DNA from 2 places in the Halomonas sp. MMH1-48 genome. Region 2 is predicted to be linked to the other one. Evidence: predicted binding sites of a transcription regulator. Region 2 holds the regulator's gene; the other holds the start of a gene.

Region 1 (3,433 bases), on a different contig from region 2:
CATGCTAGGTTTAGGCGTTACGCTTAACACTCGGCAGTACGCAGAGCATTTCATACAGCAGCGTGGCACCCATCAGCGCCGTATTACCGCTGGGGTCATAAGGTGGCGATACCTCTACCAAGTCCCCGCCTACAATGTTCAAGCCCGCAGCGCCCCGCACGATTTCCAAGCCTTGGGCAGAGGTCAGGCCGCCCATTTCCACGGTGCCGGTGCCAGGGGCAACGGAGGGGTCTAAGCCGTCGATATCAAAACTGATATACACCGGGATATCGCCCATCTGCTCACGCACTTCCGCCATCAGCGGAGCGAGCGAGCGGTGCCAGCACTCTTCAGCAGGCACCACGCGGAAACCCTGCTCGCGGCACCAGTCGAAATCTTCGGGGGCGTAGCCGGTGCCGCGCAGACCGATTTGCATGACCTTGTTATGAGCCAGCAAGCCCTCTTCCTGGGCGCGGCGGAACGGCGTGCCATGGGCAATCGGCTCACCGAACATATGCTCGTTCACATCCGCATGGGCATCGATATGAATCAAGCCCACCGGGCCATGCTTTTTGGCCATGGCGCGTAGAATCGGCAGCGTCAGCGTGTGCTCGCCCCCTAGCGTGAGAGGAATGCAGTCATGCTTCAGCACGTCGTCGTAGAAGGCGGTGATGATGTCGACGCTTTTCGGCAGATGAAAGGTGTTGATGGGCACGTCACCGATATCGGCGACCTGAAGACGCTCGAAGGGAGCTGCCCCCGTGGCCATGTTGAAGGGGCGCAACATGCGCGACTCATCGCGAATCTGGCGTGGCCCCAGGCGGGTACCGGGGCGGTTCGATGTACCGATATCCATGGGAATGCCGATAAACGCTGCATCCAGCCCTTCGGCACTCTCTTGTGTGGGCAGGCGCATCATGGTGGCAGGACCGGCAAAGCGCGGCATGGTGTTGCCGCCCAGCGGCTGATTGAATTCCGACATCGTTCTCTCCTTGGATTTATTGTGGCTAGCCTGACGGCCTAGCGATTTATCTAGCTCATACACAGGTACTGCACAGACCATGCCAAGTTACCCACGCTGATAAATAGGTAGGTTTACCGCCTTATCGATGCAAAAATGAATCGATAAGCCAATGAATCAATGCAAAAATGAATCAATGAGTCATCTTTGCATTAACCTGTTCATCCAACGCTATAAAAGCGGCGGCGGTAGATTAAGGAGGGACGCATGAGTGAAATCGACAGGCGCGTACTGCAAACCATTGTGGAAACCGCGAATGACCACTTTTTTATTGTCAGTGGCGACGGTCAAATCTTGGATATAAGCCCAGGTGCCGAGGCGGTGTACGGCGTCTCGCGGGAAGAGCTGCTCTCCAGCAGCGTTCAACAGCTGCAGGCGGCCGGCGTTTTGAAACCTTCCATCACCCTGGAAGTGATGCGCACCCGCCAGCCCGCTCAGCTAATGCAAATCACCGGCACGGGTCGCCGCGTCATCGCAGAAGCCTACCCGGTGTTCGTCAACGGCACGCTAGAGCGCATTATCAGCCGCTCAAGAGATCTCACCGACTTACAGCTTCTGCAGGACGAGTACGCCCTGCTACAAAAACGCTTTAGCGAACACTTAAAGCGCAGCCAGGCCGCGCCCGATGCCGAAGAGCAAGCGCTGGATGCTGCGCTGGACCACCTTCAGGTCAGAAGCCATGTGATGCGGGAAATCGCCCTGTTGCTCAAGCGCGTGGCACCATCGGATGCCAACGTGCTGATGCTGGGGGAGTCTGGCGTGGGCAAGACGGCCTTTGCCAAGCAGCTCCACCGCTGGAGCGAGCGCCATCATGGCCCTTTCATCGAGGTCAACTGCGCATCAATTCCCGACAACCTGTTTGAGTCGGAGATGTTCGGCTACCAGCCCGGCGCGTTTAGCGGTGCAGCACGGCAAGGCAAAGCGGGGCTGCTGGAACAGGCCGAAGGGGGCACGCTGTTTCTGGATGAAATCGGCGAGCTGCCGTTGTTAATGCAAACCAAGCTGCTGAAAGTCATCCAGGATGGCAGCCTGACGCGCCTTGGGGATACGCGCTCCCGCCGGGTCGATTTTCGCTTGGTGGTCGCGACCAATCAGGATTTGGGCAAGCAGGTGGAAGCGGGGCGTTTCCGCCTCGACCTTTACTACCGCCTCAACGTCATCCCGGTCACCCTGCCACCGCTGCGCGACCGACGTGAGGATATTCCCGACTTGGTGGAAGCATGCTTACAACGGCTGAACCAGCGCTATGGGCGGCAGAAAATTCTCGGTAATCACGTATGGTCGACCCTCATGGGCAGCGACTGGCCGGGTAATGTCAGGGAGCTGGAAAACTGGCTGGAGAGAGCCTGGCTTTCAAGCCCCACCGATCAAATTGAAGTGCCTGCTACGCAGGCCTATACCGAACAGCATACCCACCGCTTGGCGAATGTATCTGCTTCACCTATCGCGGCACCGCTCGCCTCAGGCGAAAGCTTGAAAGAGTACCTAGAGCGGTTAGAGCGGGACGCGCTACGAACATTGTGTCACACGCTGCCCAGCACCTACGCCATCGCCAAGCGGCTGGGTATCAGCCAGTCCAGCGTCGTACGCCGGTTGCAGCGTTACGGCATTAACATCTCTCGTTGATGCTTAGCCCCATACGTCACACCCCTGCCACACGAGCGTCATTCAACCGCAACACCTCCATCACATGATTGACCTATAAGCCCACGGCCAATCTTGGAGGTGCTATGTCACAACAGCCGCAAATACGCCTTCAAAGCGTTTCCAAGCACTGGGGCGCGACCACGGCAGTCAACGACATTTCCTTCGACATTCAGCCTGGGCAGTTCGTCATCCTGCTGGGGCCGTCAGGCTGTGGAAAATCCACCACGCTGCGCATGATCGCAGGTTTGGAAGAAGCCAGCAGCGGGGAGATTCATATTGGTGAGCGCGATGTGACACGCCTGCCACCTGGCGACCGTGGGCTGAGCATGGTGTTTCAGTCCTATGCGCTATTTCCGCATTTGAGCGTGGCCGACAACATCGTCTTTGGCCTGCGCAGCCGGAAGGTAGCGAAGGCAGAACGGCAGCAGCGCCTGGCCCAGGTGGTCGAGCTGGTGGACCTGACGGATTACCTGCACCGCAAACCGGCCCAGCTTTCCGGCGGCCAGCGTCAGCGGGTGGCGCTGGCGCGAGCGATTATCTCTGAGCACCCCATCTGTTTGATGGATGAGCCGCTGTCCAACCTCGATGCGCGGCTGCGCAGCGATATGCGCAGGGAGATCAAAGCCCTGCAATCACGACTCGATATGACGGTGGTTTACGTCACTCACGATCAGGTGGAGGCCATGAGCATGGGAGACCGTGTGATCTTGATGCAACAAGGACATATCGTGCAGGACGGCACACCCGACGAACTTTATAACCAGCCCGCCAGTGCGTTTGCCGCCA
Region 2 (3,433 bases):
CTGAGCGTGTACTGCAGCCCTAGCTCGCGATGCCTCAACTGCACTTCCCCTGTTTGTTTGACGAGCCGCTGTGCAAGCTGCTCGATCATATAAACGGACCGGTGTTGGCCGCCCGTGCAGCCAATGGCCACGGTCATATAGCTGCGATGGCTATTTTGATAAGCTGGTAGCCACTTCTCCAGCCACGTTTCAATATCGCTTGCCATGGCCTCTACCACGGGGTAGCCGCTCAAGAAGTCGATGATGTTGGCGTCGCGACCGGTATATTGGCGCAGAGTAGGGTCCCAATAAGGATTGGGCAAGCAGCGTACGTCGAACACGAGGTCGGCATCCAGCGGAACGCCGCGTTTGTAGCCAAAGGACTCGAAGGTGAGCGTCAGTTGATGCTGGCGCTGATGAGCTACTTGGTCGGTAATGCGGCGTCGCAGATCGTGTACGGAGAGTCGAGACGTATCGATCAATAAATCGGCGAGGTCGCGAATGTCATTCAGCGTCTCTTCTTCTTTGTTGATCGCTTCTTCCAGCGTCATGTCGCTATCACGGGTGAGGGGATGACGACGGCGGGTGGCCGAGTAACGCTCCAGCAAAATACGCGCATCGGTTGTCAGGTAGATCACCTGAAAACGAATTTCCCGGTGGCGCAATTCTTCAAGTAGCGCTGGCAGACGCTCCAGCGCAGTAGGTAAGTTGCGTGCGTCGATACTGACGGCAATCCGGGTGCGCTCACCCTGGGCGCGCAACTCGTCGATAAGCGAGCCCAACAGCATGGCAGGCAAGTTATCGATCGCGTAATAGCCAAGATCTTCCAGCGCTTGTAAGGCGATAGACTTACCGGAACCTGAACGGCCGCTAATGATCACCAGTTGCATAGCGTCTCTCTTGGCGTTTGAGCGTAAGAAGTAAAGACAAATTGAAGGAGTAGATCTGTTACGCAGCCTGTTCGCGTATCTTGGCCGTTATCAGCGTCAACAGTTCTTTTTGACTGCCTGCTTTGCGCAGCTGTTGGCGAGTATCGGCGTCGTTCATGATCGTCGCGACTTGTCCGAGCAAAGCAAGGTGCGTGTCATCGGCTTCTTCAGGCACCAGCAAAACGAACACGAGATCGACCGGGTCCCCATCGATGGCATCGAAATCGACGGGTTCCGCCAGTTTCAAAAAGCCAGCAATGGGGGCACTGCAGTGCGGGCTTCTTGCGTGGGGAATGGCAACACCGTTGCCAATCCCCGTGCTGCCAAGACGCTCGCGCCCAATCAAACGACTGAACACTTCTTGGCTGTCAAGGCTGGGCGTGTTTTGGGCGATAAAGGTGCTGAAAAACTCCAGCACCCGCTTTTTGCTGCCCCCGGGTACGTCATAAAGCACGCGCTCCGGGGGGAGAATGGTTTCCAACGTCATTGAGTTAACGCACGCCTGCGCCTTGAGCGCGAGCTTGTGCTTTTTCCTTGTGTTTGACGAGTTGACGATCGATTTTGTCCGCAAGGGCATCGATGGCGGCATACATATCGTTATCGAGTGCCTCGGCATGAAGGTCAGCACCGGCGGCATGTAGCGTGCACGCTGCCTGCTGGCGCTCCTTTTCGACAGATAAGGTCACTTGTACCGTGGTGATATTGTCGTAGTGTCGTTCGACGCGTTCCAGCTTTTCGTTAACGTAGTCACGCAAGGCGTCAGTCAGTTCAACGTGATGACCAGTGATGTTTACTTGCATTGACGTGCTCCTTATCCATCGGGCTGTACTTCGATTGTAACCCTTTTTACGCTATTGCAAAGCCCTTGCGGTGAGTTTGTCACGACCAAGCGTTTAACTAGCGTAAACGGCGGCGCTCGCTCGAAGAGGGAATGCCCATCGACTCGCGATATTTCGCGACGGTACGTCGTGCCACGCTTATTCCGCCCTCTTCGAGAAGCGTCACCAAGCGACTATCGGAGAGCGGTTTGCCTGAGGGCTCCTCTTGAATGAGCTTTTTGATACGTGCGCGAATGGCCGTGCTCGAGTGGCTGTCGCCGCCGTCTTGGCCACTGACTTGACTGGAGAAAAAGTATTTCAACTCGAACACGCCACGCGGTGTATGAATGAACTTCTGTGTCGTCACGCGGGAAATGGTCGACTCATGCATCTCTACGGCTTCGGCGATGTCGGCCAAGATCAGCGGCTTCATGGCCTCTTCGCCGTGCTCTAGAAAGCCAATTTGGCGAGCGATGATTTCACGCCCCACGCGCAGCAAGGTGTCATTGCGGCTAGAGAGGCTTTTGATCAGCCAGCGCGCTTCTTGAAGGTGCTCTTTCAAGAACTGGTTGTCCTGGCTCTTGTCGGCGCGTTTGATCAAGCTGGCGTAGTCGGGTTGGATGCGTAGCCGTGGAAGAGCGTCCGGGTTGAGCTCTAAATGCCAGCCTTCGTTGTCATGGCGCACGACCAGATCGGGAGTGATGTAGCTATCGTCGGTCACGCCGTAGGCGCTGCCGGGTCGGGGGTCGAGGCTGCGAATTAATCGAATGACGTCATCCAACTGCTCATCGTCCAGGCTCAAACGGCGCTTGAGGAGGCGCATATCGTCTTTGCCTAGCGCCTCCAAAAACTGTCGTACCAGCCGTTTGGCTGGCATCAATAGCGGGGTGTCTTCCGGCAACGCAGCAAGTTGAAGCATCAGACATTCGCGCAGGTCGCGAGCGAATACGCCGGTCGGCTCGAACTGCTGCAAGCGCAGTAGGGTATTTTCCACTTCCCGTTGGCTCAAGCCGTCATGACCTTGTGCTTTGAGCCCTTCACGAATGTCGTTGAGCGGCTGGGTAAGATAACCATTGGCGTCCAGCGCATCGATCAGGCTCTCCGCAATTGCATATTCCCGTGAGCTGACATCGGTCATGGCCAGTTGCCACAGCAAATGGCCATGAAGGCTTTGGCCAGCGGCTTGGCGCTCGAAGTCGGGTCCTTCGCTACCACCGCTCAGACTGCCCATGTCTTGGTAGGTGTCCGACCAGTCGCTGTCGACGGAGAGTTCGTTGGGAATGCTGTCAGACCACTCGGCCTCTTGCGGCTCGCTGACTGCCTGCTCTCCAAACTCGTCCTCTTGCTCGAGCATAGGGTTGGCGTCAAGCGCTTGCTGAATTTCTTGACGGAGGTCCAGCGTAGAGAGCTGCAGCAGGGCAATGGCCTGTTGCAGCTGGGGTGTCATGGTCAGCTGTGTGCCGATACGCAATTGGAGAGAAGCTTTCATGACCATCTGAGAACCACTCGTTAATCAGAAAGCTCCACCCTAGAGCGAGTTATGGCTACGTGCAAGTGCAATAAGCATGCCACTAAAAGAAAAGTTTGGTCAGGCCTCGGTTTAGAGCCGGAAATCAGCGCCCAGATAGACGTCGCGAACCTTTTGGTTATTGAGAATCTCCTGGGCGTTCCCACTGGCGATGATGTGGCCATCGCCAACGATGTAGG

What was found. The regulator sigma-54, encoded in region 2, starts transcription at its own class of promoters, with help from an activator protein. The targets are predictions, from matches to a motif close to TGGCACNNNNNTTGCTNT.
Region 1: speB (agmatinase) is a predicted target of sigma-54. The motif match lies at 1,029-1,046, and genes of this name have one in related genera.

What each region holds. Positions count from the first base shown of each region.
Region 1 covers NZ_JAKRFL010000017.1:11,820-15,252, forward strand. Annotated here, with positions in the region: gene speB (agmatinase) at 11-961, opposite strand; gene MHM37_RS13700 (sigma 54-interacting transcriptional regulator) at 1,208-2,626, shown strand; gene MHM37_RS13705 (ABC transporter ATP-binding protein) at 2,731-3,433, shown strand, end outside.
Region 2 covers NZ_JAKRFL010000001.1:414,208-417,640, reverse strand. Annotated here, with positions in the region: gene rapZ (RNase adapter RapZ) at 1-869, opposite strand, end outside; gene ptsN (PTS IIA-like nitrogen regulatory protein PtsN) at 928-1,395, opposite strand; gene raiA (ribosome-associated translation inhibitor RaiA) at 1,400-1,708, opposite strand; gene MHM37_RS01990 (RNA polymerase factor sigma-54) at 1,806-3,221, opposite strand; gene lptB (LPS export ABC transporter ATP-binding protein) at 3,327-3,433, opposite strand, start outside.